Regions from separate parts of the Arthrobacter sp. NPDC058288 genome, predicted to be linked through region 1. Evidence: riboswitches for the same ligand, from Rfam matches in the RefSeq annotation. Region 1 holds a riboswitch; each other region holds the start of a gene.
What was found. A riboswitch is a leader RNA that binds a small molecule or an ion and turns the genes downstream of it on or off. The one in region 1 is predicted to bind thiamine pyrophosphate.
Positions count from the first base shown of each region.

Region 2: linked by a shared signal. The riboswitch ahead of thiC (phosphomethylpyrimidine synthase ThiC) and the one ahead of thiO (glycine oxidase ThiO) in region 1 are both predicted to bind thiamine pyrophosphate.
Region 3: linked by a shared signal. The riboswitch ahead of ACFVWT_RS06010 (bifunctional hydroxymethylpyrimidine kinase/phosphomethylpyrimidine kinase) and the one ahead of thiO (glycine oxidase ThiO) in region 1 are both predicted to bind thiamine pyrophosphate.
Region 4: linked by a shared signal. The riboswitch ahead of ACFVWT_RS12385 (ECF transporter S component) and the one ahead of thiO (glycine oxidase ThiO) in region 1 are both predicted to bind thiamine pyrophosphate.

Region 1 is NZ_JBHVYH010000001.1:743,371-750,835, reverse strand. It holds gene ACFVWT_RS03525 (hypothetical protein) at 1-253, shown strand, start outside; gene ACFVWT_RS03520 (4a-hydroxytetrahydrobiopterin dehydratase) at 269-619, opposite strand; gene ACFVWT_RS03515 (thiazole synthase) at 643-1,464, opposite strand; gene thiS (sulfur carrier protein ThiS) at 1,470-1,706, opposite strand; gene thiO (glycine oxidase ThiO) at 1,703-3,064, opposite strand; TPP riboswitch at 3,051-3,170, opposite strand; gene thiE (thiamine phosphate synthase) at 3,197-3,898, shown strand; gene ACFVWT_RS03495 (ferritin-like fold-containing protein) at 3,899-4,573, opposite strand; gene ACFVWT_RS03490 (RNB domain-containing ribonuclease) at 4,615-6,093, shown strand; gene ACFVWT_RS03485 (DEAD/DEAH box helicase) at 6,393-7,465, shown strand, end outside.
Region 2 is NZ_JBHVYH010000001.1:1,155,309-1,162,773, forward strand. It holds gene ffh (signal recognition particle protein) at 1-84, shown strand, start outside; gene ACFVWT_RS05495 (alpha/beta hydrolase) at 181-915, shown strand; gene thiC (phosphomethylpyrimidine synthase ThiC) at 884-2,740, opposite strand; TPP riboswitch at 2,735-2,842, opposite strand; gene ACFVWT_RS05505 (amidohydrolase family protein) at 2,927-4,015, shown strand; gene ACFVWT_RS05510 (VOC family protein) at 4,093-4,968, shown strand; gene ACFVWT_RS05515 (hypothetical protein) at 5,081-5,518, shown strand; gene rpsP (30S ribosomal protein S16) at 5,703-6,125, shown strand; gene ACFVWT_RS05525 (RNA-binding protein) at 6,127-6,369, shown strand; gene rimM (ribosome maturation factor RimM) at 6,538-7,131, shown strand; gene trmD (tRNA (guanosine(37)-N1)-methyltransferase TrmD) at 7,132-7,465, shown strand, end outside.
Region 3 is NZ_JBHVYH010000001.1:1,255,145-1,262,609, reverse strand. It holds gene proB (glutamate 5-kinase) at 1-975, opposite strand, end outside; gene obgE (GTPase ObgE) at 1,040-2,629, opposite strand; gene rpmA (50S ribosomal protein L27) at 2,747-3,010, opposite strand; gene rplU (50S ribosomal protein L21) at 3,072-3,380, opposite strand; gene ACFVWT_RS06010 (bifunctional hydroxymethylpyrimidine kinase/phosphomethylpyrimidine kinase) at 3,705-5,273, opposite strand; TPP riboswitch at 5,279-5,376, opposite strand; gene ACFVWT_RS06005 (Rne/Rng family ribonuclease) at 5,493-7,465, opposite strand, start outside.
Region 4 is NZ_JBHVYH010000003.1:297,147-304,611, forward strand. It holds gene ACFVWT_RS12380 (ABC transporter ATP-binding protein) at 1-1,316, opposite strand, end outside; gene ACFVWT_RS12385 (ECF transporter S component) at 1,333-1,965, opposite strand; TPP riboswitch at 2,039-2,181, opposite strand; gene ACFVWT_RS12390 (DUF4235 domain-containing protein) at 2,333-2,596, shown strand; gene mnhG (monovalent cation/H(+) antiporter subunit G) at 2,709-3,143, opposite strand; gene ACFVWT_RS12400 (monovalent cation/H+ antiporter complex subunit F) at 3,133-3,411, opposite strand; gene ACFVWT_RS12405 (Na+/H+ antiporter subunit E) at 3,408-3,953, opposite strand; gene ACFVWT_RS12410 (Na+/H+ antiporter subunit D) at 3,950-5,584, opposite strand; gene ACFVWT_RS12415 (Na(+)/H(+) antiporter subunit C) at 5,581-6,216, opposite strand; gene ACFVWT_RS12420 (Na+/H+ antiporter subunit A) at 6,213-7,465, opposite strand, start outside.

The DNA of each region.
Region 1 (7,465 bases):
TGTCTGGGCCAACGACAGGCGGCATGCGAAGTACGGCATCGGCATGCCGGCGGGCGTGGCGACTGCCGTGGGGATGCTGAGCTGGATCATCTTCATGGCCGCAGGGCTTGGTTACCAGCCGGGCCTGACGTGGATTCCGTGGGTGCTCCCCATGGTCCTGGGCACCGGGGCGGCTCTCGCCGCCGCGGTGTACCTGGGCCGGAAGCGTGCCCTGTATGACACGAAGGAGCTCACCGCGGCACTGCGGCTCTAAATAAGCGCTGCGGCTCTAAGTGCTGGGGGCGCGGGGCGGGTACTTGGCTGGAACGGCCACCGCTGCCACGGCGGCGGCAGCGGAGCTGACGGCCGCCGCCGCGGCAACGTCCCGCCCTGTCACCTGCGTGCCGGCGTCGTGGGACGTAAAGCGGATAAACACCCTGTTGTAACGCCAGTCCAGGTCCGGGTGGTGGTTTTGTTCCTCAGCCAGGCGCCCGACGGCGGCAATCAGCTCAAGCGCAGCGGCCGCGGTCGGAGCCTTGAAGACGGTCACCAGGCCACCCGATTGGTGCCGCCAGTCGGGCAGCTCTGCGAGGGCGGCGTCAATCTGGGTTTGGTTGAGAGTGTCTTCCGTGCCTGTCACCGCTGGCTCCTTGGATGGTACGCCTACAGGAACTCCGCCCGGCCTTCCATTGCCGACGAGGCAAGAGCGTGCTCGCGGCGCGGGATCCGTCCTGCCGCTTTCGCCAGCCTACCGGCGATGACTGCGTGTTTGAAGGCCTGCCCCATCATCGCCGGGTTCTGTGCCCGCGTCACCGCTGTCGCCAGCAGCACCGCGTCGCAACCCAGTTCCATGGCGAGCGCCGCGTCCGACGCCGTGCCGATGCCCGCATCCAGCACCACGGGGACGGAGGCCCGGGAAACGATGAGTTCGATGTTGTGCGGGTTCAGGATGCCCAGGCCGGTGCCGATCGGGGACCCGAGCGGCATGACTGCGGTGGCACCGAGGTTCTCCAGTCGAAGTGCCAGCACGGGGTCGTCATTTGTGTAGGCGAACACTTTGAACCCGCGGTTTACCAGCTGCTCGGTGGCGTCCACCAGCTCCACGGCGTCCGGCAGCAGCGTGTGTTCGTCGGCAATCACTTCAAGCTTCACCCAGTCCGTCTCCAGCGCCTCCCGCGCCAGTTCCGCCGTCATCACGGCGTCCCTCGCGGTGAAGCAACCGGCTGTGTTGGGCAGGACCCTGATGTTGTGGTCCACCAGGAGCTGGAACAGCGAGCCTGTTTCCGCCGGCGAGTAGCGGCGCATGGCCACGGTGGTCAGCTCCGTGCCGGACGCGATCAGGGCAGCCCCCAGTCCGTCCAGGCTGGGCGCACCGCCGGTGCCCATGATCAGCCGTGATCCCAGCGGGACGCCGTCCACGATGAAGGGGTCCGCTGCCGCCTGCTGCCCGGTCCCTGCCGCGCCTGCAACCGTTGTTCCTGCCATGATGCTCAACCTCCCTGTACCGCGGTAACAAGTTCGACGTCGTCGCCCTCGGCCAGTGCCGTGACGAACCACTGGCTGCGCGGCACCACCTCGGAATTCCGCGCCACCGCCACCCCCAGCTTTTGGCCGTCGGCAGCCTGCCCGTTGGGCGCGAGGTTCCTGCCGGTGACCTGGCTGATGAGGGTGGTGACGGACGCGCCGTCGGCCACCGCATGTGCCGTGCCGTTCAGTGTGATGTTCATGCTGTTTCCTTGTTCGGGTCAATTGTGACGGTGTGTACGGGCGTTGCCGGAGTTGCCGGTCCGGCCGAAAGGCCCGAAAACCGGTCGGGCCGGAACGGAGCCCAGCGTGGATCGGTGTCGCCGTCCATCAGTTGCCTGCAGATGGACGACGCTGCAGGGGTGAGCAGGACGCCGTGCCGGAAGAATCCGGTGGCAATGATCAGGCCCGCAATATCCAGGCCGGTTCCGGCGTCTGCCACGCGGCCCAGCAGCGGCGCGTTGTCCGGGGTCCCCGGGCGGGCCCTCGCCGTGGCTTCGAGCAGTTCCAGTTCGGCGACGGCGGGAACCAGCACCTGCGCGTCGCGGAGCAGCTGGTAGACGCCGCCGGCGGAGACGGCCGACCCTGCGGGGGTTGAGGATCCTGCAGGCGCGGCCATGGCGGCAGCGGTGCCCGCTCCTGACAGCGCATCTTCACGCTGCGTGGCCCCGATCACCACGGTGCCGTCCTGCCGGGGCACGATGTAAACGGGAACTCCGTGGACCATTCCACGGACTGTGGATGTCACCAGAGGCTGCAGGTAGGCGGGGACACGCAGGCGCAGGATGTCGCCGTACACGGGGCGGAGCGGAAGCTGAAGCCCGGGTGGCAGGCCGTCCAGGGACGCGGCTTCCAGACCGTTGGCAAGGATCGTTTCGCCTGCGTGCACCGTGCCGCCCCCGGCCAGGCTGACGCCGCTGACCCGCCCGTCCTCCCAGAGCAGGCCGGCGGCCCGCTCACGCACGGTGGAGCCGGGCAGGGAATCCGAGATCACGGCAAGGAGCTTGCGGGGATCCACCTGATGGTCTGCCGGAATCTCGAAGGCGCAGGATATCCCCGGGCTCAGCAACGGCTCCTGCGCCCGGGCTTCCCTGACTGTCAGCGGTTCCACCGTCAGGCCGCTGGCCTGCTGGACGCCGCGCAGGTCGGCGAGCGCCCGGCGGTCTGCGGCGTCGGCACCCACGGCGAGGGTCGACGTCGTGAGGTAGCCCGTGCCCGGATCGTCGGCGCCGGGTTCACGGGATTGCCGCCCGGATTCCAGGCCGGCTGCGAATGCCGGCCACAGTCCCGAGGAGTGGAGCATAAGCTCCAGGAGGTCTTCCTCCTGGTAGTGGAGTTCGCTGACGGGGGCCAACATGCCGGCGGCGGCCCAGCTCGCGCCCGTTCCCGGTGCGTCGTCGATAATCATCACAGACCTGCCCGACTGCCGGGCTTCCCAGGCGATGCCGTGCCCGATGACTCCTCCGCCGATCACGGCGACGTCGGCGGTGAGGCGCCTGTCATGCTCGTCGCGGCTGCGCGCGTGCGGGCGGACTGCTGGGGGCTGGGGGGTCATTGTCATCCTTCCCTACGCCGGTACTAACCGGATCAGGTCAAGCGGTCGGCTCTGACGCCCTCTCAGCCCTGCAGCTTTGTGACAGCTGCGGCGGGCTCCCGCGGTACTCCCCCAGTTTAGGGGAACTAGGCTTATGCCATGACCGAGCAAGCTCTCCTGACCGACGCCCGCCTGTACCTCTGCACCGACGCCCGCACGGCCCGGGGCGATTTCGCCGACTTCGTTGAGGCCGCCTACGCCGGCGGCGTCGACATCATCCAGCTCCGGGACAAGAACCTGGAGGCGGCCGAAGAGCTTGAGGTGCTCGAGGTTCTGGGGGCCGCGGCCCGCCGCCACGGCCGTCTTTGGTCAGTCAACGACCGCGCGGACATCGCCTCGCTCTCCGGCGCGCCGGTGCTCCACATCGGACAGAAGGACCTCCCCCTGGCCTCGGCCCGGAAGTTCCTCGGCAATGAAGCAGTGATCGGCCTGTCAACGCACAGCCCCGCACAGATCGATGCCGCCATCGGCGCATCCCGCGGTCCCGCCGGACTGGATTACTTCTGTGTCGGGCCGGTGTGGGCCACTCCTACGAAGCCGGGCCGTGCCGCCGTCGGCCTCGACCTGGTCCGCTATGCGGCAGAAGCCACCCGCAGGACAGCTGCCGGTGCCGGGGGGGCAAGCGTTGACGGAGCGCCCCTGCCGTGGTTCGCCATCGGCGGCATCGACCTGGGCAACGTTAAGCAGGTGGTGGCGGCAGGAGCGCAGCGGATCGTGGTGGTCCGCGCCATCACGGAGGCCGATGACCCCGCCGCCGCCGCGAGCTCGCTGCTGGCAGCCCTCGACGCGGGCGCATCCTGACTATCCGGTCAGGCCGAGCTGCCTCATCCGGCTGGAATGCTTCTCCGCCAGCCCCGCGGTCAGCCCGCTGACCAACTCTTTCGCGGCGGCGCTGTCCCCGCCGTCGATCAGGCTTCCCGGGAAAGCATGTTCGTAGCTCACCCGCTGCGCCTGGGTCAGTGCTTCGCCCAGCAGCCGCCTGCCCCACAGTGCAAGCCTGGAAGCAAGCCTGGGATCATCGGCAAGGGCACTCCTCAGCCGTTCGCGGAGAACTTCCGTTGTCTCGTCGGAAGCCTGGATCTGTTCGATGACGTCCCGTGTTCCGGCGTCAAGATAGCGGGAAATGGCCCGGTAGAAGTCGGCTGATACGGTATCGATCACGTAGGCCTTCATCAGTGATTCGTACCAGTCGGCCGGGCGCGTCCGCGAATGGAAATAGTCCACGGCTGCCTGGAACGGCAGCATGGCATCCTCGGCGTCGATCCCCATGGCCTCCAGGCGGGCGCTCACCAACTCGTAGTGCCGGAACTCCACCACGGCAATCCTGCCGAGCACGGCCCGGTCGTGGAGGGTGGGCGAATACCGCGCGTCAGCGGCGAATCTCTCGAAGGCTGAGAGCTCGCCATAGGCCATCATTCCGAACAGGTCTGCGATGAAGCGGTTGTGGCGAGCGGTGTCGGCCGGGGATGAGCTCATCGTCCAAGACTAATGGCGCAAATAGAGCTAATCTGACTTTCGTGTCACATCATCATCTGACTCCAAGTGTCCACGAACAGACCAACCGCCTGGCCGAAGCGCTGAACGCGCTGCGCACGGAGTTGGAGCTGCCCGGGCCCTTCCCCGATGATGTCCTGCGGGATGCGCTGGCGGCCATTGCGGAGCACAAGATGCCTGATCTTGACCTCACCGACGTGGGCTTTGTGACCATCGATCCTCCTTCTTCCACTGACCTGGATCAAGCCCTCTTCATCGAGCGGTCAGGCGACGGGTACAAGGTTTTCTACGCCATCGCCGACGTGCCGTCCTTCGTGGCGCCGGGAGGAGCGCTCGACGCCGAGACGCGCCGCCGGGGGCAGACGTTCTACGCCCCGGACGGGCGGATTCCCCTGCACCCCGAAGCCATCAGCGAGCAGGCCGGCAGCCTCCTCGCCGGCCAGTTGTGCGGCGCCTTCGTCTGGGAGTTCGACCTGGATGCGGCGGCCCGCGTGGAGTCGGTGCTGGTGCGCCGGGCCAGGATCCGGAGCCGGGCGAAGCTCAACTACACGGGCGTCCAGGCCGACCTGGATTCCGGCAGTGCCGCCCCCGTCCTCCTGCTCCTCAGGGAGGTGGGGATCAAGCGCGTGGAACTGGAACGGCTCCGCGGCGGCGCCAGCCTCAACATGCCGGAACAGGAAATCGAACAGCTGCCCGACGGCGGCTACCGCATCGTGGCGGCGCCACCCCTGCCCGTGGAGGACTGGAACGCCCAGATTTCGCTCATGACCGGCATGGCTGCGGCTGACCTTATGCTCGAGGGCAAGGTCGGGATCCTGAGGACCATGCCCGCCCCGGACGAACGGTCGCTCCTGCACTTCAAGCGGCAGACAAAGGCGCTCGGCAGGCCGTGGGACGGTGAGGCCAGCTACGGCGAGTACCTGCGTTCCCTGGATCCCACCGACCCCCGGCAGCTGGCAATCCTGCACTCCGCCGGAATGCTGTTCCGGGGCGCCGGGTACACGCCCTTTGACGGCAACGTGCCGGAGGACGCCATCCAGTCGGCCATCGGGGCCGCGTATGCGCACACCACGGCACCGCTCCGCCGCCTGATCGACCGCTTCGTCCTGGTGATTTGTGAGGCGCTGAGCAACGGCACCGCGGTTCCCGACTGGGCCCGGGAAGCACTTCCCTCGCTGCCGGAAATCATGGGGGCCTCGGACCAGCTGGCAGCGAGGATGGAACGGCTGGCCCTGGATACGGTGGAGGCCGCCCTGCTCGTCAACCACGTCGGACAGGAGTTCGACGCCGTCGTCATCTCCGGGTCGAAGCCGGGCAAGCCCAACGGGAACGGGAACGGCGGCAACGGGAACGGCAACGGACCGTCCGGCATCATCCAGATCGCAGACCCGGCGGTGACGGCCCGGTGCCCCGGCGAACTCGAATCCGGCACCACGGTCCGGGTCAGGCTGATCTCGTCGGACATCAGCACGCGCGTGATCCGGCTTGAGCTGGTGGAGTGATTGCCGGCTGATTGTGGACTGCGTCCGGGGCGTCAGTCGGTGATGGTTGCGGGCAACAGCTAGACTGAGGGGGTAGTAATGGATGCCCGGTCGTTGATTTCCATGATTTTTGAATTCAACAAGCCCGCCCCTACGCGATCTTGAGATACGCCCGCTGGTCCCCAGTGCCAGCATTTAGATAGCCCGCGATCGGCTTCCACTGGATTTGCTTGCGCGCCCGAGCGTGCTCCGGAACGGCCTCGCGGCCGGCCCCGTTGAGCAAGCAGCGCCAATGCCCAAATGAATAAGGAAACTCCCCTGTGAGTGAATTGCACACGCACCAACTTCTGACCGACGAAACCGGCACTGAAACGATCGAGCCGGAAGAGACCATCATCTCGGACGAAAAGCCGCACGAGATCGAGGAGAAATCCTTTGCGGACTACAACGTCCGCGCCGACATCGTCGAGTCCCTGGCCGACGCCGGAATCACCCACCCCTTCCCCATCCAGGCAATGACGCTGCCCGTGGCCCTCGCCGGCCATGACATCATCGGCCAGGCCAAGACGGGCACCGGCAAAACCCTGGGCTTCGGCATCCCCGCGCTGCAGCGCGTGGTGGGACGCGACGACCCCGGCTACGACAAGCTGGCAGTCCCGGGCGCTCCGCAGGCACTGGTGATCGTTCCCACCCGCGAACTCGCCGTCCAGGTTGCCAAGGACCTGGAGAACGCCGCCCGGAAGCGCAACGCACGCATTGCCACCATTTACGGCGGCCGCGCCTATGAGCCGCAGGTGGATGCCCTGCAGAAGGGCGTCGAGATCGTCGTCGGCACCCCCGGCCGCCTCATCGACCTGTACAAGCAGAAGCACCTGAGCCTGAAGAACGTCAAGATCGTCATCCTCGATGAGGCCGACGAGATGCTGGACCTCGGCTTCCTGCCGGACGTCGAGACGTTGATTGCCGGGACCCCTGCCGTCCGCCAGACCCTGCTGTTCTCGGCCACCATGCCCGGCCCGGTCATCGCCATGGCCCGCCGTTACATGACCCAGCCCACGCACATCCGTGCGGCTGACCCGGACGATGAAGGCCTGACCAAGCGCGACATCCGCCAGTTGATCTACCGTGCACACAGCATGGACAAGATCGAAGTCGTGGCCCGCATTCTGCAGGCACGCGGCCGTGGCCGCACCATCATCTTCACCAAAACCAAGCGCACTGCCGCCAAGGTGGCCGAGGAACTGGTGGACCGCGGGTTCGCCGCAGCCGCCATTCACGGCGACCTGGGCCAGGGTGCCCGCGAACAGGCCCTCCGGGCCTTCCGCAACAACAAGGTTGACGTCCTGGTGGCCACCGACGTCGCAGCCCGCGGCATCGACGTCGACGACGTCAC
Region 2 (7,465 bases), 410 kb from region 1:
TTCGGTCAGCAGGGAGCGGATTTCGATCCGTCACAGCTCAACCTGCCCAAGGGCTTCGACAAGTTCCTCGGCGGGAGCAAGTAGTTACTGGCGGTGCGGTTTTCCGCACGGGCAACATGCCTGCCGGCAGGATCAATGTCGACCGGCCGAATTGTCCGGCCATTGCCATAGGGTTGGGGCATGTTTAAGCAGCGCGTAGTGTTCGTCCACGGTTCGGGGGCCTTCGGGTCTGCCGCGTGGCCCAAGCAACACGGCATGGCCCTGGCCTATGACGCACTGTTCCTGCGCCGCCACGGCTTCGACGCCGCTGCGGAGCCGCTCGAATCGGACTTCCAGGCGGACGCCGGGATTGTGCTCGGTGCCTTGGCGGACGATGGCCGGGGCACCGCCGGCGGACATGTGGTGGCCCATGCCCAGGGCGCCATTGCGGCGATGATGGCGGCCGTGGAACGACCGGACCTGGTGCATTCCCTCACTCTGGTGGAACCCGCCTGCCTGTCACTGACCGCCGAACTTCCCGCTACTGCTGCCCACCGCGCACTGATGCAGCCGCTATTCGACGTGCGGCACCAGCTCGGCGACGACGACTTCCAGCGGGAGTTTGTCCGGCGGGCATTTTCCGTGCACAGTGATGGCCCGGCCACGCCGGAAGCACTTAACGCCGCCCGCAGGCTACGGTTGCAGGCGCCTCCGTGGGAGGCGCCGCTGCAGATCGTGCCGGGTGTGCCCACGCTCGTCCTGACCGGCGGATGGGAACCGCTCTACGAGGAGATTGCCGGTTACCTGCGCGAAACCGGTGCCCAGCACCGCGTTGCCGCGGGCGGACACCGGCCTCAGGATTCGGTGGAGGGAGACCGGGTCATCCGGTCATTCATCGGAGAAGTCAGCAGGCGTCAGCACTCACAGGCGTCGTAGCGGCACCGTCGCCCGTCGCTGCACTGAGCCGGGCCGGTCGCCCGGGGGCTGGAACCTGCGGCTCGGGGAGGTAGACCTTGCCGCCGGCCGCCAGGAATTCGTTGCTCTTTTCACGCATGCCGGCCGCCATCTCGGCGAGTGCCGCCTGTGCTTCGGCTGAACCGTACTCGTCCCTGATGTCCTGGCTGATGCGCATGGAGCAGAACTTGGGCCCGCACATGGAGCAGAAGTGCGCAGTCTTGGCCGGTTCCGCGGGAAGCGTCTCGTCGTGGAAGGACTCGGCGGTGACCGGGTCCAGCGACAGGGCAAACTGGTCCCGCCAGCGGAACTCGAACCGGGCCTTGGACAGGGCGTCGTCGCGTTCGTGCGCGCCGGGGTGGCCCTTGGCCAGGTCGGCGGCATGGGCGGCAATCTTGTAGGTGATCACTCCGGTTTTGACATCGTCCTTGTTTGGCAGCCCCAAGTGTTCCTTGGGCGTGACGTAGCAGAGCATGGCTGTGCCGTACCGGGCGATTTCCGTGGCGCCGATGGCGGAGGTGATGTGGTCGTAGCCCGGGGCTATGTCCGTGACCAGCGGCCCCAGCGTGTAGAACGGTGCTCCCTTGCAGAGTTCCTGCTGGCGTTCCACGTTTTCGCGGACCAGGTGGAACGGCACGTGGCCGGGCCCTTCCACCATCACCTGCACGTCGAACTCCCAGGCACGCTGCGTCAGTTCGGCCAGGGTGTCGAGCTCGGCGAACTGGGCGGCGTCGTTCGCGTCCGCTGTTGCGCCGGGCCGCAGGCCGTCGCCCAGCGAGAACGCGACGTCGTATTTGGCAAAAATTTCGCAGAGCTCGTCGAAGTGCGTGTAGAGGAAGTTTTCCTGGTGGTGGGCAAGGCACCAGCCGGCCATGATGGAGCCGCCCCTGGAGACGATGCCCGTCACCCGGTTGGCCGTCAGCGGCACATACCGCAGCAGCACCCCGGCGTGGATGGTCATGTAGTCCACGCCTTGTTCGCACTGCTCGATCACGGTGTCGCGGAAAATTTCCCACGTCAGTTTGTTGGCCTCGCCGTTGACCTTCTCCAGGGCCTGGTAGATGGGAACGGTACCGATCGGCACGGGGGAGTTGCGGATGATCCACTCACGCGTGGTGTGGATGTCATCGCCAGTGGACAGGTCCATCACAGTGTCGGCGCCCCACAATGTGGCCCACTGCAGCTTGTCGACCTCCTCCGCGATGGAGCTCGTGACGGCCGAGTTGCCGATATTGGCGTTGATCTTCACGAGGAATGCCTTGCCGATGATCATCGGTTCGGATTCCGGGTGGTTGATGTTGTTGGGGATGATGGCGCGGCCGGCAGCCACTTCGCTGCGGACCAGCTCCACATCGCAGTTTTCGCGGAGTGCAACGAATTGCATCTCCGGCGTCACCACGCCCTGCCGGGCGTAGTGCATCTGCGTGACAGTCTTGCCTTCGACGGCGCGGCGGGGCACGGGCTGCGCGCCCTTCCACTCCGCGGACGCAGCGCCGCGGCGCACTGCCGACTTGCCGTCGTCCAGCAGGTTCCGTTCCCGGCCGCTGTAGGGCTCGGTGTCGGCCCGCGATTCGATCCACCGGGTCCTGAACGGTTCCAGCCCCACCACGGGATCGCTGCCTGGACCGGCGGTCCGGTATACGCGGAACGGCGGGTTGGCCGCCCCGCCCGGTGAGGCCTCAAGGGCAATTTCGGTCACAGGTACCCGGATCCCGGAGGCCTCGTCCGAAATGAATCCCAGCGAGTGGGACTTCAGGGACTGCGTTTCATTTTGGGCAGGGATCAGCTGTGTTTCTTGTGTATTCACGGAATACTCACTTCCTTCGCCGGCATTACCCGGACAGGTTCAACGGTCGCAGGCCGCGTCAGCCCGATCTCAGCCCTTGCAGGGGCACCCGTGTGGTCGTAGACGAAGCTACCACAGGGGCGGGGAGGGTCCACGTCACATGCCGGTCACAACAGGGAGGGTGGAAGGGCGGTTTAGGCTTGAAGCATGCGTGGCGTCATCGAATTCAGCGGGACCGTGCTCACCGCCCCGGACCAGGAGCGGCGGGGCCTCTGGTCTGTGGACGGCAGGCTGACGTTCACACGGCCGGCCGCTCCGCCTGACCTGGTGTTGAACGGCTGGGTGCTGCCGGGCCTGGTGGATGCGCATTGCCACATCGGACTCGGACCGGAGGGGGACGTTCCGGATTCCGTGGCTGGGGAACAGGCCGTTACAGACCGGAACGCCGGCACGCTGCTTGTCCGCGACGCCGGCGCCGTCCACGACACGCGCTGGCTCCAGCAGCGACCGGAGCTTCCACGCATCATCCGGGCCGGCCGCCACATCGCCAGGACCCGCCGCTACCTTCGGGGATTCGCCGTCGAAGTTGAGCCGGATGGGCTGGTGGAGGCCGTCCGCAAGCAGGCGATGGCGGGTGACGGCTGGGTCAAGCTCGTCGGGGACTGGATCGACCGCGACGCCGGCGATCTTTCGCCGTCGTTCCCCGCCGCAGTGGTGCGGGACGCTGTCCGCGCCGCCCACGACGAAGGTGCCAGGGTGACCGCCCACTGTTTCGCGGAGGACACCCTGGATGACATGCTCGACGCCGGCATCGACTGCATCGAACACGGAACCGGCCTGCTGCCGCGGCACGTGCCGCGTTTCGTGGAGCAGCGCGTTCCCATCGTTCCCACGCTGATCAACATTGCGACATTCCCGGACATCGCGAGCCGCGCGGAAGCGAAGTTTCCCGTGTACGCGGCGCACATGCGGGCGCTCTGGGAGCGACGGAACGAGCGCATCCTCGAGGCCTTCGAAGCCGGCGTCCCGATCTACGCCGGGACAGACGCGGGCAGCGTCATCGGCCACGGCCGGATAGTGGACGAGATCCAGGCACTCCATGCAGCCGGCCTGCCGGCGGCTTCAGCCCTGGACGCGGCTTCCTGGGCCGCGCGTGGGTGGCTGGGGGCGGACGGCATCGCCGAAGGTGCCAGCGCCGACGTTGTACTGTGCGAACGGGACCCCAGGCTCGACCCGGCAACACTGCGGGACCTCACGCACATCATTCTTCGCGGTCGGCAGCTCCACAAGGAATAAATTGAAGCTTCAAGTAATTTACTCTATGTAAGCGTCGTCGGTCGCCGGCGGCCACGTTTCGGGAGTTTGGAGTTGCCATGACCACAGAATCCAGCAGCAAGGACCTGCTGCCCGCCGATCTCGCCATGGGCGCGGTGATGCTCAAAGTGGGCGACATGAAGCTCATGACGGACTACTACCAGCGGGCGCTCGGGCTGGAGGCCGTGGCTGAGGAGGACGGCGGCGTGTACCTTGGCCGCCGGGGCACACCCTTGGTCCACCTGGCGCCGGCTCCGGGCCTCAATCTCCCGGCCCGCGGCGAGGCCGGGCTGTTCCACACGGCACTCCTCTTCGAGGACCGGCCGTCGCTCGCGGCCACGGTGGCCTCCGCCGCCCGGTATGAACCGCGGCTGTTCACCGGGAGCGCCGACCATCTCGTCAGCGAGGCTTTCTACTTCAGCGACCCCGAGGGCAACGGCATCGAGCTGTACTGGGACCGTCCCCGCACCGACTGGTCCTGGGAGGGGACTAATGTGGTCATGGACAGCCTCGCCCTCCCGCCGCAGCGCTTCCTGCAGGAATTCCTGAGCGAGGAGGCGGTAAGCGGGCAGCGCGAGGCCGCGGCCGGCGTCGGGCACGTCCACCTGCAAGTGGGTGATGTCCAGTCGGCGCACGACTTCTACGTGGGCACCCTCGGTTTCGAGAAAACCGCCGGATGGCACGGGCAGGCCCTTTTCGTCTCCGCCGGCGGCTACCACCACCACATGGCGATGAACGTCTGGAACAGCCGTGGCGCAGGTCCCCGTAAGGACACCCTGGGCCTGGGCGAAGTCCTGATCGAAGTGCCGGGAACGGACGACGTCGGCGCGCTTGCCGACCGTTTGCGGGTTGCCGGCGTGGGGTCGCACCACACCGGAGCCGAGCTGCGGTTTGAAGATCCGTGGCGCAACCGGATCCGGGTCGCTGTCCGCTGAGGCGTCGCAGGCCTGCGCGTCCTTCTGGGTTAGGCTAAAACCGGAGGTCCGGGGGCGGCTGCGAAGCCCCCGCCCGGACCATCACACCGTCGACGGAATGAGGATGATTTCCATGGGTTTCACCGAAATCTTTGTTTCCACCCACGATGAGGCACTCAAGCGCGCGGCGGCACTCGACGGCGGCGGTGCCGCTGCTCCGGACGCGCTTCGGATTCCCGACATCAGCGACTTTGAGATAGAGCAGCTGGGCGACCTCGCTGGAGCGGCGGTCCACGCGTCAGGAGCCGACTACGAACTCGCCATGGTGGACGTGGCGAGTGATTCGCTGCTGGGCGTGCCGGCCGCCATGGTCCGGGCGCTCGCCGAACTCCTCAGCTACGAGACCGAAGGCGAGGGCGATGTCCTGGAGGATGTGGCGGCCAGGTGGGCGGCTGAGGAGGACATGCCTTTTGGTTCAGAAGAAGCCCGCGGCTATGTCCAGCAGCTCGCACGCATGGCCGGCAGCGTGGATCCGAACGCCCGCACCGGGCTGTACGTCTGGTCCTCCTGAGCCGGCTGGCGGGTGTCAAGTCGAAATCCCGGCTGCGATCTGGCACAATGAACAGGTACTTGATCTGCGTGGCCCCTCTCTCCGCGTCCGGATCTTGTCCTTTTAGAACCCCCTAGTACGGCCCGCCCCACGGGTGCAGAACGCCGGGCTCGACCCCGTTTCAGAAACAGGAGTGACCACAAAAGTGGCCGTAAAGATTCGCCTTAAGCGCTTCGGCAAGATGCGCGCACCGTACTACCGCATCGTTGTCATGGACGCACGCTCCAAGCGTGACGGCCGTGCTATCGAAGAGATCGGCAAGTACCACCCGACCGAAGAGCCCTCGTACATCGAGGTCGACACGGACCGTGCCCAGTACTGGCTCGGCGTCGGCGCACAGCCGTCCGAGCAGGTTGCGGCGATCCTCAAGATCACCGGTGACTGGCAGAAGTTCAAGGGTCTCCCTGGCCAGGAGGGCACCTTGAAGACCAAGGCTCCCAAGGATGCCTTTGTTACCCCTGAAAAGGGTTCCGTGATCATCCCGGAAGCCATCACCAAGAAGGCCAAGAAGGACGAGGCAGCCGAAGCTTCCACCGAAGCCGAAGCAGAGACCACCGAGGCTGAGTAAATTGCTGGCAGAAGCGCTCGAACACCTTGTCCGCGGGATCGTTGACAGTCCCGAGGACGTCAAGGTCAGCGCCAAGAACAACCGCCGCGGGGACACCCTCGAGGTGCGAGTTCACCAGGACGACCTCGGACGGGTGATCGGTCGTCAGGGCCGCACGGCGCGCGCACTGCGCACTGTCGTGGCGGCGCTGGCCGGCGGCGAACAGGTCAGGGTCGACGTCGTCGACACCGACCGCCGCCGGTAAACGCTCCGCAATATTTGTCTCAAGTCCGGCCCCTTCACCAGATTATGGTGGAGGGGCCGGACTGTTTTCAGCAAAACCCGCGGGTTCCGCACAACCCGTGCGGCGGGCTTGCAGTACCGCCGGCCGCAATAGAACCGCAACAGAACGAACTCCGGAACAGAGGAACAGATGCAGCTTCAGGTGGCACGAATCGGCAAACCGCACGGCATCCGCGGCGAAGTGACCGTCCAGGTCCTGACCGATGCGCCGGAGGACCGTTTCATTCCTGGCACGGAATTCGTGGTCGAGCCGGCCTCGGTCGGAACGCTGACCGTGGATAGTGCCCGCTGGAACAAAGACATCCTGCTGCTGGGTTTTGAGGGCATCGAGACCCGCAACCAGGCCGAAGCACTGCGTGGCGCCAAGCTGTTCATCGAGACCGAAGAGCTCGACGAGGACGACGACGAAGGCTGGTACGAGCATGAGCTGGTCGGCCTTGACGTCCGCGTGGGCGACTCCGTCGTCGGCAAGGTGACCGGGCTCCGTACCCTTCCGGTCCAGGACCTCATCGAGGTGGAGGCGCCGGACGGCAAGGAGATCCTGATCCCCTTCGTCGAGGAGATCGTGCCTGAGGTCAACGTCGGGGGCAAGTACATCCTTGTCACCCCGCCGCCCGGCCTGTTCGAGATCAACGTTGAGGATGCCGGCGAAGGGCCGGGCGCCGGTGACGCGGGGCAGGGCGATGCCGAGCCTGGCAAGACCGAGGCCGGAGATAACGCCTAGATGAGGATCGACGTCGTCAGCATCTTCCCGGAGTATCTCGCGCCCCTGGAACTTTCGTTGATCGGGAAGGCCCGCCAGGACGGCATCCTGGAATTGAACGTCCATGATCTCCGGGATTTCACCACCGACAAACACCGCTCGGTGGACGACACTCCGTACGGCGGTGGGGCCGGAATGGTGATGAAGGCCGAACCGTGGGCACAGGCTCTTAGTGCCGTTGCGGCGGTCAGGGGCGGTGACGCGCGCCGTAAGCCGGTGCTGATCGTCCCGTCCCCGGCAGGGGAACGGTTCACCCAGGCGCTGGCACACGAGCTCGCGGAGGAACAGCAACTGG
Region 3 (7,465 bases), 510 kb from region 1:
CAGTCCGCGCGCGATCACGGTGCCTGCCGTCGAAACCATTTCGACGGCGTCACCGGACTCAAAGGTGCCTTCGACGGCCGTGATGCCGGCCGGGAGCAGCGAGAAGTGCTGGTCACGAACAGCAGTGACGGCGCCATCGTCAAGAATCAGCCGGCCCTGAACGTGCGCAAGGTGAGCCAGCCACATCATGCGCACCGACTTGCGGCCGCTATTGACCGAGAACCATGTTCCGACGTCTTCGCCGTTCAGGGCCGCAGCGGCGTTCGCGGTGGAGGTGACCAGTGCGGGGATACCTGAATCGGCGGCCATCGTGGCGGCTTCAACCTTCGTCTGCATGCCGCCGGTTCCAACGCCGGCTTGACCGGGCTTGCCGATGTTGACGCCCTCAAGGTCCTGGGGTCCGTCCACCTGGGGAATCCGCTTGGCCCCCTTCGAGGGAGGCCCGTCATAGAGAGAGTCGACGTCGGAGAGCAGCACCAGGGCGTCAGCACGGACCAGGTGCGCCACAAGGGCGGACAGCCGGTCGTTGTCACCGAAGCGGATCTTGTGCGTTGCTACAGTGTCGTTCTCGTTGACCACGGGCACCACACCCAGGTTCAGGAGCCGGTTCAAAGCACGGAAGGCGTTCATGTGGTGGCTGCGCCGCATGAGGTCGTCGGCGGTCAGCAGGACCTGGCTCACGGTCACACCGTGCGCTGCGAAAGCGTGCGTGTAACGGGCCATGAGGAGGCCCTGGCCGACGCTGGCGGCTGCCTGCTGGGTGGCGAGGTCCCGGGGACGCTTCACCAGGCCCAGGGGGGCCAGGCCCGCCGAGATCGCACCGGAGGAAACGAGAATGATCTCGGTTCCGCCGTTGTGCTTGGCAGCCAGCGCGTCGGACAGTTCGATCAGCGCCTCTTCGGAGATTCCACCCTTGAGGCTGGTGAGCGACGACGATCCGACCTTGACGACGATGCGGCGTGCCCTGGCGAGCATGCTGCGGTCGTCGGTCCTGGGTTCCTCGATGACAATTGCGGAATTATCGGTCACGTGTGGGGGTTCACTCCTCATTTTCGGTGGTCAGTCCGCTCTCCTGGAGCGGCCGTGCGGCACGGCGCCCGCTGACTGATTCGGTCCAGATCCCGGCCTTGCGCTCGGCTTCCAGCTCGGCCCGGGCCGCTGCCTTGGCGTCGCGGCGCTCCTGCTGCTCGTCGCGCTTCTGGCCGCGGGTGGGGCGGTCGCCGATGTCGGCGAAGCGCACGTCGGTGCCACGGGGCGAGGCGAGCAGTTCGGCGCCGGCCATCATGGTGGGCTCCCAGTCGAAGACCACGCCGTCGTCTTCACCGATCACTACGGTGTCGCCAGGCTTGGCGCCCTGCTTGAACAGCTCGTTCTCCACGCCCAGTTTGGCCAGGCGGTCGGCGAGGTAGCCGATGGCTTCCTCGTTGGTGAAGTCCGTCTGCTTCACCCAGCGCACGGGCTTGTCGCCCAGGACGCGGAACAGCGGCTCGAGGTTCTTTTCCTCGCGGCGGATCTTGAAGCCGGCTTCGTTGACCGCGCGGGGGCGCAGCACGGGCGCGTGCACCTTCGGCGGCGTGGCGGCCACGGCGTCGCGGGCGGCCTTGACGATCTCTGCCATGGCGAAGCCAAGCTGGCGTAGGCCCTCATGGCTCGTGGCTGAGATCTCAAACACCCGGTAGCCGCGGGACTCAAGCTCGGGCCGGACGAACTCCGCCATGTCCTTGCCGTCCGGCAGGTCGACTTTGTTCAGGGCAACCAGCCGGGGCCGGTGGTTCAGCGGGACGACCTCGCCGTCGGTGCCGGCGTAGCTCATGTCGACCGCGTATTTTTCGAGTTCGGCTTCGATGATTGCGAGGTCGGAGAGCGGATCGCGGTCAGCTTCGAGCGTACCGCAGTCCAAAACGTGCACCAAAGCTGCGCAGCGTTCCACGTGCCGCAGGAAGTGGTGGCCCAGGCCTTTGCCTTCGCTGGCCCCTTCGATGAGGCCGGGGACGTCTGCGATGGTGAAGCGCACGTCGCCGGCCTGGACAACTCCCAGGTTGGGGATCAGCGTAGTGAAGGGGTAATCGGCGATCTTGGGGCGTGCCGCAGACATGGCGGCGATGAGGCTGGACTTGCCCGCGGACGGGAATCCCACGAGGGCGATGTCCGCAATGGACTTCAGTTCCAGGACGATGTCGCTGGACTCCCCTTCGATGCCCAGCAGGGCGAAGCCGGGGGCGCGGCGTTTCTGCGAGGAAAGCGCGGCGTTGCCCAGTCCACCCGGTCCGCCTGCGGCCGCGACGAACTCGGTGCCTTCGCCGACGAGGTCGGCCAGGACGCGGCCGTCCTTGGTCTTAACGACGGTGCCTTCCGGGACGGGAAGGATCAGCGTTTCGCCGTTTTTGCCGCCGCGCCAGTCGCCCATGCCGGGTCCGCCGTTGGTGGCGTGGCGGTGGGGGGCGTGATGGTAGTCCAGCAACGTGGTGGTCTGCGGGTCGACGCGCAGGATGACGTCCCCGCCGTCACCGCCGTTGCCGCCGTCGGGACCACCCAGGGGCTTGAACTTCTCGCGGTGGACGGAGACACAGCCGTGACCGCCGGTACCGCCGGATACGTGCAGTACTACCCGGTCTACAAAGCTCGCCACGTGAATCTCCTCTATTGCTTAACCTGACCGTCTTGGACGCCCAAATTGATTGTAATGCGGTTAAAAGAACAGTGGAGCGGGCCATCATGGCCCGCTCCACCGGTTTGGATCTTGTTGTTACTCTGCAGCTGCAGCAGCAACGATGTTCACGACTCGACGTCCGCGGCGGGTACCGAATTCAACGGCGCCGGGGGTCAGTGCGAACAGGGTGTCGTCGCCGCCGCGGCCAACGCCGGCACCCGGGTGGAAGTGGGTGCCACGCTGGCGGACGATGATCTCGCCTGCGGAAACTACCTGGCCGCCGAAGCGCTTGACGCCGAGGTACTGGGCGTTGGAGTCACGACCGTTGCGAGTGGAGCTCGCGCCTTTTTTATGTGCCATTTGAAATGCCTGCCTTAAAAATTCTGGGGAATCTGCTGAAAACCTGAAAAGTAACGGAAGGTTACTTGATACCGGTGATCTTGACCTTGGTCAGTTCCTGACGGTGACCCTGGCGCTTCTTGTACCCGGTCTTGTTCTTGAACTTCTGGATGACGATCTTCGGACCACGAAGGTCCTGAAGGATCTCAGCCGTAACCGTTACCTTGGCCAGGTCCGCAGCAGCAGACGTGACTTTGTCACCGTCCACCAGGAGCAGTGCGGGCAACTCAATGGTGCTGCCGGCTCCACCGGGGACGCGGTTCAGGGTAACGAAGTCTCCAACGGAAACCTTCTCTTGGCGGCCGCCTGCGCGGACAATCGCGTACACCACTGGGGAACTCACTTCTCTCGACGTTTATTACTAGATTTGCGTGCGGAACCCGGGGCCAATTGTTTGGCCTGGTTCACGCTGTGCCTCAACGCCGGTGGATTCCCCGGGGGAACCCATGAGTTATCCAAGGAACAATGCCATTTGGAATTCCAAACGGACCGTTCTGAGGTTATAACCCAAGTGTTGGCGTAAGCACCGAAGATCTAGAATACGCTAATTTTGCCTTCGGCCGCAAATGAGGCTGGCTCCGGCGGTAGTACGTGATAGGCGCCACTCTGCGTGAAACAGACTGTTGCCGCAACGACTTCCGGAAACCGTGCCCCACTATCGTACCGGCTTCGGATCGCTTTGCGGTGCAGCATGCAGCCGCGGCGCGTCGAAGAATTCCACCTCGTACCGGCACGACTGCCGGAAGGCCAGGCGCATGGCCCGACGTTCCGCTGCGGACGCGGCACGGGCGGCGTCGTCGGCGATGCGCACCGCCTGCCTCGTGGCGGCGGCGAACTCCTCATCGGCGTAGGTGCGGAGCCAGTCCGCGTAGGCGTGGCCGGACGGCGCTCCCGCGGCGAGGAACTCCCCGTGCAGGGTGGCACCCACCTCGGCATACAGCCAGAAGCACGGGAGCACCGCGGCCACGAGCACCCCGTAGCTGCCCGAAACTGAAGAGGCCAGCAGGTGGTCCCCGTAGGACTTAGTGACCGGACCCAGCCCTCCGTCCACGTTCCGCGTGCTGAGCCAGGTCCGGTGCAGTTCGGACTCGACTTCAAGGCACTGCTGCGCCGACCGTGCCCAGAACAGCTGCTCCGCCTCGGTGGGGGCAATCGCGGCAGCACGGGAAAGCACCCGGGAATATCCGTTGAGGTAGATGGCGTCCTGGGCCAGGTAATACGCAAAGTGCTGCTCGGTGAGGGAGCCGTCGGCCAGGCCCCGGATGAAGTCCAGCCCGTATATGGCGTCCAGGTCCGGTCCGGCGTCCTGCCTCAGCGCCGCAGCGAACTCGCCTTCGGCCGGCGCCCCGTGGCCCTTGGGGGCCAGATGGTGGAAATGGTGCACCGGGCCGTTGCCTGTTCCCACATCCAGGGCGCCGGCCTCCCGGAGCGCCCCCTGCAACCATGGCTTCACCGTCCGCAAGGACGCCTCCCAGTCCCCCAGCCTCGCCTGCGCGGTGGCCATTGCCGAAGACAGGGAGCAGCCGGTGCCGTGGCTGTTCCTGGTGTCAATCCGTTCGCCGGGGACAACCACAACGTCCTGGGCGAGCAGCCCAGCAGTGTTGACAAGCGCGTCAGGGCACTCCCCGCCGTCGAGGTGTCCGCCCTTGACGAGCACAGTGGTGCCGGCCTGGGCGGCCAGCCGCTTTCCCTGGGCGAGCGCCGCCTCCCAGTCGCCCGCGAGCGGTTCGTTGAGGAGCATCGCCAGTTCCGCCAGGTTGGGCGTGACGAGGTCGGCAAGTGGCAGGAGCTCGCGGAGTGCCGCCTCGGCTGCCTCCTGCAGGAGCCTGTCCCCGCTGGTGGCGACCATCACGGGGTCGAGAACCACGACGGCGGGACGGGCCTTCTCCAGCCAGCCGCGGACCGCGGCAATCACCGCCGAGTCGCCCAGCATGCCGATCTTAACGGCGTCAATGGTGATGTCATCGCTGATGGCCTCAAGCTGGGCCGTCAGGAATTCAGCCGGGGGAACGTGCACGGCCCGAACGCCCCGGGTGTTCTGCGCCGTCAGTGCGGTGATGACAGCCATGCCGTATCCGCCGTTTGCGGCAATGCTCTTGAGGTCCGCCTGGATCCCCGCCCCGCCGGACGGATCGGAACCGGCGATGGCCAGGACCCGGGGCGTGCTGCGCAGGACGGCACCGCCCGGTGATTCGTGGGCGGCTTCGGAGGCGGGGCTGGGCAGGAATGATGAGGCCAAGGAGACATCCCTTCGCCGGTGCTAACCGGACAGGTTCAACGGGTGTGGATCTCAGCCGGCCCTGTGCGCGGCACCCCGTGTCAGTCCCCTAGCCTAGCTGTTTCCCCGCAACGAACTCGCGGGTGCGGCCCGAAACCGGCGCATTGCTACGCCAGTCCGGGCCGCACCCGCGATGTCAGCGTGTGGGATCAGAGAGCTGTGGGATCAGAGCTCGGAGGCCGGTACTCCCACACCGAGGATGATCGGCTCGTTGACCGGCGCCTTGGCGGGCACGTCCTTCTTCGCCGGTTCGGGCGCCTTTGCTTCGTGCGTGTGCCCTGACGCGGCCACCGGAGCAGTTTCGTGGTGTTCCACGGACGTCTCGTTGGCTGCGCCCTGGGCACGGCTGGCACTCCGGTGACGGCGGGGACGGCGCGCGCGGCCCTGTCCCGCAGTGTGGTCGGTGTAGTCGGCTTCAGCAGCGGGTGCTGCCGGCGCCTGGGCCGACGGAACACGGGCGGGTGCCTGCTGTTCGGCCGGGGCCAGCTCTTGTTCAGTCGCTGACGCCGGAGCCTCAGCGGCAGCCGGTTCACCCAGGTGCGCGAAAGCCTCAGCGAGCCGGTCCAGAGTCAGGGCCGCTCCGGACGAAGGTGCTTCGCCGGCATGCTCAACAAACGGCAGTGCCACCTTTTCGCCGCCGAACGTCAGGACGGCTGCGGGCCGTCCTGCGGCTGCTGCTTCAGTTTCCGACACCTTGGCCGGCCGTGCCGTGGCGGGCTGGGTGGTGGACGGCTGGGCCGCCCCTCCCCCGGCCGGCGCTCCGGTTTGCCCGGAGGGAGCCTGGGCGGCCAGTGCGTGGCCTACTGCTTGTGCGGCACTTGCCTGTGCGGCCGCAGGGGCTGCATGGCCTGTCTCGGCATCGTGCAGGTGGGCAGCATGCGCTGCCGCTGCGATGTTGGCCAACGCCACGCGTGTCGCTTCAGCCTTGGCATGGCGCTCGGCGTCAGTGGGCTCGTGGTGCACCGGAGCCGGCGTCAGCGGGGCAGTCTCTGAAGACGGCTGGCCGCCCTTGCCGCGGCGGCGGCTCTTACGCTCCGTCCGGGGAGGCTGCTGGGCTTCCGTCCGCGGCACGTGGTGCTCGGCGGCCACAACGTTGGCGCGGCGGTGTTCCACGGGCTCGTCGTGGGTGACAATGCCGCGGCCGGCGCAGGCCTCGCACTGCTCGCCGAAGACTTCCAGGAGCCCGGTACCCATGCGCTTGCGGGTCATCTGCACGAGGCCCAGCGAGGTCACTTCAGCAACCTGGTGCTTGGTCCGGTCGCGTCCAAGGCACTCCACCATGCGGCGCAGCACGAGGTCGCGGTTGGATTCGAGCACCATGTCGATGAAGTCGATGACAATAATGCCGCCGATATCGCGCAGCCGCAGCTGCCGGACGACTTCCTCGGCCGCTTCCAGGTTGTTCTTGGTGACGGTTTCCTCGAGGTTGCCGCCGCTGCCGGTGAACTTGCCGGTGTTGACGTCCACCACGGTCATGGCTTCGGTGCGGTCGATCACGAGGGAGCCGCCGGAGGGAAGGAAGACCTTGCGGTCCAGGGCCTTGTGGATCTGCTCATCGATCCGCCAGGCCGAGAAGATATCCGTGTCCTTGGTCCACTTCTCGAGCCGGCCCACCAGGTCCGGAGCCACGTACGTTACGTACGCCTCGATGGTGTCCCATGCTTCCTCGCCGGAGACGATCAGCTTGGAGAAGTCCTCGTTAAAGACGTCCCGGACAACCTTGATGGTGAGGTCCGGTTCGCCGTAGAGGAGCTCCGGAGCAAGGATCTTCGTGGAGGTGGCCTGGCTTTCGATGCCTTCCCACTGGGCACGCAGGCGGTTGATGTCGTGCGTCAACTCTTCCTCGGACGCGCCCTCGGCAGCGGTGCGCACGATGACGCCGGCGTCTTCCGGCAGGCGGTCCTTGAGGATCCGCTTCAGGCGGTTGCGCTCGACGTCGGGCAGCTTGCGGGAAATCCCGGTCATGGAGCCGCCGGGAACGTACACGAGGTAGCGGCCGGGCAGCGAGATCTGGCTGGTCAGGCGGGCACCCTTGTGGCCGACCGGGTCCTTGGTGACCTGCACCAGCACGGAGTCGCCGGACTTCAGCGCGTTCTCGATCCGGCGCTGCTTGCCCTCGAGGTTGACGGCGTCCCAGT
Region 4 (7,465 bases), on a different contig from region 1:
AGTTCGTCCACGCGGTCCTCGCCGTGGCCCAGGTGCCGCGGGCCGAACATCAGCTCATCCAGCACCCGGCCGGTGACGAACTGGTGCTCCGGCTCCTGGAACACGGTTCCGATCCGGGAGATCAGCTGCTCCGCCTTCCACTTGTACGGGTCAATGCCGGCGCCTTCGCTGAGGTCAAGCGTGGCGGAAACCGTCCCCGCCACCGGCTGGAGCAGCCCTGCGAGGGTCAGGGCAAACGTGGACTTTCCGGAACCGTTGGGCCCCGTGATGGTCAATGCCTGGCCCGCCCGGACCTGCGCGGTAATGCCGGACTGCACCGGGACCGGCGGGACGGCCTTGAAGCGCCGCCGGCGGGGGCGTTCGCGGGAGACTGCGAGGTTCTCCGCGGCCAGCAAGAGGTTCCCGGCCCCCGGATCTCCGTTGGCGCCGGAGGTCCCGGAGGCACCCGGCGCTCCCACGCCGTCCGGCTCCAGGGCTGCACCGGTTCGCGCCCGGGTGGCGGGAACGTATCCCGGCACCCAGACGCCTGCGGCAACGAGCATGTCCCGCGCCTGCGCCAGGACCTGGTCCGGGGGGCCGTCCAAGAGCACCGCGTTGTCCGTGGCGGATCCTGGCTGCAGCACCACGATCCGGTCCACAAGGTCTTTCCAAACGCCCACGCGGTGTTCCACCACCACCAGTGTTGCCCCGGTCTTGTCCAGGCACCGGCCCACGGCGTCGCGGACTTCCAGGACGCCCGCAGGGTCCAGGTTGGCAGTGGGCTCGTCGAGGAGCAGCAGTCCCGGGCGCATGGCGAGGATGCCGGCAAGCGCGAGGCGCTGCTTTTGGCCGCCGGACAGGGCCGACGTCGGGTGGTCCAGCGGCAGGTGGGCCAGTCCGACGTCGTCGAGCGCCGCTCCGACGCGCGTCCAGATGTCCGCGCGCGGGACGGCGAGGTTCTCTGCGCCGAAGGCGACGTCGTCCCCTACGCGGGAAAGGACCACCTGCGTCTCGGGGTCCTGCTGCATCAGGCCGGCGCGCCCGCGCTGCAAACGCGGCGGGGCGCCGTCGATCAGCAGGGTGCCGGTCTCGTCGGAGTCGTCGGCATCTGGCGTTCCGTCGTGGCGGGCTCCGGAGTCGCTGTCCCCGAGCACCCCGGCGAGTGCGTGCAGCAGCGTGGATTTGCCCGCTCCGGAAGGACCCAGCAGCAGCACGCGTTCGCCCGGCTGGATGTCCAGGTCCAGGCCCTGGACGGCAGGGAGGGGCCGGCCGGCATGCCGCCAGCCCCAGCCGCGCGCCGTAACCGCTGCCGGGCGGACGGTGTCGGAAGACGTCATGAGCAGTGTGCGTTCATCAGGAGAAGACGGGCTCCGTCGCTGCCTTGCGGGAGGCGAAGGAGCTCAGCACGCCGGTCCGGGCCAGGCCGCGGGTGGCGAGCCAGGACAGGCCTCCGGCGATGATGGCGCCCGAGATGGCCGTAAAGATGATGTAGGCCAGCTTGTCGCCGGCGGCGTAGGCGATGTTCCAACCCCACGGGGCGAACGAATCGTTCAGGCCGCAGAAGAGGCCTGCGGCGGCACCGGCCAGCAGCGAAACGGGCAGGTTGAACTTCCTGTAAACGAACACCGCGAAGATGATCTCCGCACCGAGCCCCTGCACGAAGCCGGAGAACAGCACGGAGGCACCATACTGCGACCCCATGATCAGCTCACCGGTGGCGGCCACTGTTTCGCAGAACAGGGCCGCTCCGGGCTTGCGGATGATCAGCATGCCCAGGACGGCGGGAATCATCCAGCCGCCTGCGATAAGGCCGGTCAGCGGCGGGTAGACGGCGTTCATGGGCGGCGAAACTGCGGCGGCCCCCTGGGACCAGGCCCAGAAGATGACACCACCGGCTACGGCGATCAACGCGGCAACCACGATGTCCACCACACGCCAGTTGTACTTGCTGTTGCCAAGCGTCTGCTTGGCCGTCATTCCAGTCATTTTCTTCCTCCTGAGGTACAGGAGGGGAGAGTGTTCCCCGGACCGTCCACGGCTTCCGCCGCCTGCTGCCGGACACTCTGAGAACTCGACTCCCTTGCGCCGGTACTAACCGGATCAGGTTCGAGGGTCTGCGGCTGTCCGCACTCTCAGCGCCCGCCTCCGGTTCCCTGGAATATTCCAGTGATGCCCGACGGCGACGCTCCCCTGTCGTATCAATTCGCCCTTTGTGGGCGTGGATCAGTTTACACCCGCGGACCCGCGAAATCCCGGTGCGGGTGTCACAATGCGCGGTGATCCGGGCGGGGTGATGCGGTTAGGCTAGGGGAAGCCCTGTTTCCGTCGTTTCCCACCTGTAAGGGGTACTGGAGTGAGTTTCTTCATCAAGCTGCTAGGAACCGGAGTGAGCCTGCTTGCCGGATTTGCCGGCACCAAGGCCGTTGACGTCGTCTGGGAAAAGATCACCGGCCGCAAGCCCCCGAAGGGCGACAAGGACGACGTCCCCACCACCCTGCGCAGCGCCCTGACCTTCGCACTGATCTCGGCGGCTGTCAGCGCCATCATCCAGGTCCTGGCCAACCGGGGCACCCAGCGTGCCATCACCCGCTTCGCCAAGAGCCAGGACATCGTTTAGTCCCACCCGGGAGAGTTTTTGTCCAGATAACGGGAGGTAATTGACCTCCAAGTCGCGATATCTGGACAAAAACTCCACCAGGGGTGGCGCCCCGGAACTTGCGGGCCGCCACTTAGGCTGCGCCGTCGTCGTCCTCGTCGGCGGCGCGCTTTTCTGATTCCTGCCTCGCGGCGGCCTTCTTGTCGGCTGCCTTCAGCACCACGGCCTCCAGTTCATCCGTGGTGAGCAGTTCCTTGTGCAGGTGCTTGGTGCGGTAGCCTGCCCGGCCCACCATGTGGGCGGACACCGGAACGGTGAGCACCTGGAAGATCCACGCCACGAACAACACGGGCCACACCCACCAGGTCCGCAGCTGCAGGCCCACCGAGGCCAGCAGCAGGAAGAGTCCCAGCACCTGGGGCTTCGTGGCGGCGTGCATCCTGCTCATCAGGTCGGGGAAGCGCAACAGGCCGATGGCCGCACCGAGGGACATCAGGGCGCCCACCACCATAAAGACGGCCGACACTGCATCAATGACTGTGTCCACGGCGGAGGGTTCAGGATTCATGGGGCTGCTCCCGCCGGTCGGCCACGAAGCGCGCCACGGTCACGGATCCAATGAACCCGATGATGGACAGCGCCACGAGCAGCATCAGGTTGTTCAGGTGCCCGTTGACGGCCATGTCAATGCAGAGCGTGGCACCGATGATGGCCAGCAGCACGTCAGAGGCCAGCACCCGGTCCAGCAGGGACGGGCCGATGGCGATCCGGACAATCGCCCCGGCTGCCGCCAGGGACAGGATCACGGCCGTTACGGTCAGGACGACGTCCATCATGCGCCCACCTCCTGTTTCAGTGCGGCCAGTTCCTCGCGGGTGCCCATAATCCTGATGAGTGCCGCCTCGGCATCCCGGACCTCTTTGCGCAGGTTCACAATGTCCTCTCCGCTCCGCACATTGAGTCCGTGGATATAGAGGGTGGACGTGGAGCGGTCCACTTCCACCACCAGCGAGCCCGGAATCAGCGAGATGACGTGGCCGGTGGCGGTCACCATGAGGTCCGAGTGGCTGCGCAGCTTGACGGCGACGACGGCGTTGGTCACCTTGGGCCCGCGGGCCAGCGCCAAGTACAGCACCTGGAAGCTGGCGGCCACCACTTTGCCCAGGAACACGATTGCGAACGGGACTGCCCGCACAATGCTGAAGCGGCCGCCCAGCTCCACCGGGGGCAGGTAGAAAAGCCGTGCCACCACAACGGCGATCAGCGCACCGAACAGCAGGTTACCGGGGCTGAAGTCCTGCCAGAGCGCGGCCCAGACGAACACCAGCCAGACCAGCAGGGGCAGTTCCTGCCGGATCGAGATCCGTCGCCGGTTCATTTCTTCCCCTCCTGCTGTGGGACCCCAGGCTGTCCAGGCTCAGGCTGCGCGATCGGGGGCACGGGGGCGTTTTCGCCCAGCACGGCCTGGATGTACGCGGACCGGTCCAGCATTTCCACGGCCGACTGGTCCGCCACCCGGAAGAGCGGCCCGGCAAAGACGGTGAGTGCCACGCCGAAGGCAACAAGGCCCAGGGTTGATCCCACCATGGTCCGCGGCAGCAGCGTGACGTTGCGCTTGCCCGCGCGGTCGCCCGTGTCGGAGTCCTCAGGAGCCGCCAGCAGCACAGGGTCCGGGTTCTCTGCGTCCTCGGGCTTGCGCCAGAACGCGCGGTTCCAGACACGGGCGACCGCCAGGAGCGTCAGCAGGCTGGTCACAACGCCGCCGATCACCAGGGCGTAGGCCAGCGGGGTGCCAAGCTGCACACCGGCCTGCAGCAGCCCGAGCTTGCCCAGGAAACCCGAGAACGGCGGGATGCCGGCCAGGTTCATGGCGGGGATGAAGAACAGCAGGGCCAGGATCGGGGACAGTTTGGCCAGGCCGGCGACGCGGTCGATCGACGAGCTTCCGCCGCGGCGTTCGATCAGGCCGGTGACCAGGAAGAGGCTGGTCTGGATGGTGATGTGGTGGGCCACGTAGAACACCGCAGCGCCAAGTCCGGCCACCGAGGACATCGCCAGCCCGAACACCATGTAGCCGATGTGGCTCACCAGGGTGAACGAGAGCAGACGCTTGATGTCGCTCTGGGCCAGCGCACCGAGGATTCCCACCACCATGGTCAGTAAGGCCGCCACCATCAGCGGCGTGTTCAGCGAGTCCCCCGGAAAGAGGAGCGTCTCGGTGCGCACCATGGCATAGACGCCCACCTTGGTCAGCAAGCCGGCGAACACCGCAGTGACGGGGGCTGGTGCCGTGGGGTAGGAGTCAGGCAGCCAGAAGGACAGCGGGAAGACAGCCGCCTTGATGCCGAAGGCCACCAGCAGCATCACGTGCAGCAGCATCCGCGTTCCGGGGTCCAGGTCCGCGAGCTTGACGGCAAGATCCGCCATGTTGATGGTTCCGGTGGCGCCGTAGATCATGGCGATGGCGATCAGGAACAGGACGGAGGACACCACGGAGACCACCACGTAGGTCACGCCGGCACGGATGCGGGGGCCGGTTCCGCCGAGGGTCATCAGCACGTAGCTTGCCGTCAGCAGGATCTCGAACCCCACGTAGAGGTTGAAGAGATCACCCGACAGGAAGGCGTTGGACACGCCGGCCACCAGGATCAGGTAGGTCGGGTGGAAGATCGACAGCGGCGCGTCCTGGTCGCCGTCGGCCATGCCCTGGCCGGTGGCGTACACCAGCACCGCGAGGCTGACCGTGGAGGAGACCACCAGCATCAGGGACGAGAACTGGTCCACCACCATCACGATGCCCCACGGCGGCAGCCAGCCGCCGATGTTGACGGCCGCGGTTCCGCCGTCCCAGACGGAAGCCAGCAGCACGCATTCGAGCAGGAGTGTCAGCGAGAGCAGCGTGATGCTGACGGCCCGCTGGGCCCGGGAGTGCCGGATCAGCACGAACGTCAGGGCGGCACCGAGGATGGGAAGTACGACGGCGAGCGGGGCAAAGCTTGCGATGTTCACTTCACGCCTCCTTCCGGGCCGGGAGTCACGTTTTGGGAGCCGGGCTGCTCTTCCGCAGCGGCGTCCTTGGCTTTGATCTTGCGGTCGCCGGCTTTCACGGTGGCCACGCCGCCTTCCGGGCGTCGGCCTGAAGTGCCGTGGCCTGGAACGTCGCCGGAGCCGCTACCGGCGGACAGGTCCGAATCACTGATGCCTTTGCCGTCCGAACCGATCATGGTCAGCGGGAATTCCGAGGTTTCCACCGGGATCTCGGAATCGTCCTCCGCGTCGAAACTGGGGGTTTCGGCAACGCGGATGTCCTCGACGTCGTCCTGGATCTCATCGCGGCGCGCCAGCACCCAGGTCCGGTAGATGATGCCCAGCATGAAAGCCGTCACCGCGAACGAGATCACGATCGATGTCAGGATCAGTGCCTGCGGGAGGGGGTCGTTGTAGTCGCGGGGGTCCGTGTCCTTGCTGAACATGGGTGCCAGGCCGGCGTAGCCGCCGGTGGCCAGGATCAGCAGGTTGGTGGCGTTGGCCAGCAGCATCAGGCCCAGCAGCACCCTGGTGAGGCTGCGTTCCATGATCAGGTAGATGCCGCAGGCATAGAGCGCGCCCATGACGGTCAGCAATGTCAGGTTGACGCTCATGCCTTCCCCCTCCCGGTGGTTTCGGCGGGAACTCCGTCCGGTTCCTGCCCTTCGGTCTCGCCCTCGGGGTCCTCTTCAAAGTGCTCATCGATTTCTGCTCCCAGGCTGCGCAGCACGTCCAGCACCAGACCCACCACCACGATGTAGACGCCGATGTCGAAGATGGTGGAGGTGACGAACTTGATGTCGCCGAACACCGGCAGCCACAGTTCGATGATGGCGCTCTGGAACACCTGGCCGCCCAGCAGGAGCGGCACCACTCCGGATGCCGCTGCCGTGGCCAGCCCGATTCCCAGGAGGGTCCCCGCACCCACGGGGGTGGCCTCCCGCAGTTCGAAGCGGCCGCCGGCAAGGTAGCGGATCGTCAGGGCGAGTCCCGCCGTCAGGCCGCCGGCGAAACCGCCGCCGGGAAGATTGTGCCCGGCAAGCAGGAGGTAGATGGAGAAGACGATCATCGAGTGGAACACCAGACGGGTGACCACTTCAAAGATGATGGAGCGGCGCTCGGGGGCCAGGGTGCGACCTGCCACGAGCCACGCGTCCCGGGTGGAGGCCGCAAACTTGCGGCTCAGGGCCAACGCGGCGCTGTCACGGGAGCTCTGGCCGGCTCCGGAGCGCCGGCCCACCGTCCCTTCTGCCACGGAGGAGGCGGCCCGGATGCCGTCTCCGCGCCCCCTAACAAAGATGAGGCTGGCCACGCCCGTGGCAGCCAGGGCCAGGACGGAGATCTCGCCGAAGGTATCCCACGCCCGGATGTCCACGAGGGTGACGTTGACGATGTTCAGTCCCCCGCCGCCTTCGTAGGCAAGCCGCGGGAACTCTAGGGCGACGGGCGTCGCGACCCGGGCGCCCATCGCGTAGATGGCCACGAAGATCATGGTGACTCCGAACGCCGCCCCGATGATCACGCGGATCACCCGGTACTTGCCGCCGGTGCGGTCGCGGAGTTCGGCCGGCAGGCTGCGCATGGCCAGGACAAACGCCACCAGGATGATGGTTTCCACCAGCATTTGGGTCAGGGCGAGGTCCGGTGCGCCCTGCAGTGCGAACATCAGGGCAATGCCGTAGCCGGTCACGGAGACCATCAGCACGGCGAGGAACCGCTTGTTTGCCCGCACGGCAGCCAGTGCCCCGATCACGATGCCGGCCCCGGCCACCAGTTGCAGCGGCGAATTGGGATCGATGAAGTACAGGCCGTCCGGCAGCGGCTTCCCGGCAATGAGGAGGGCGGTGAGCGGAAGCGCGAACG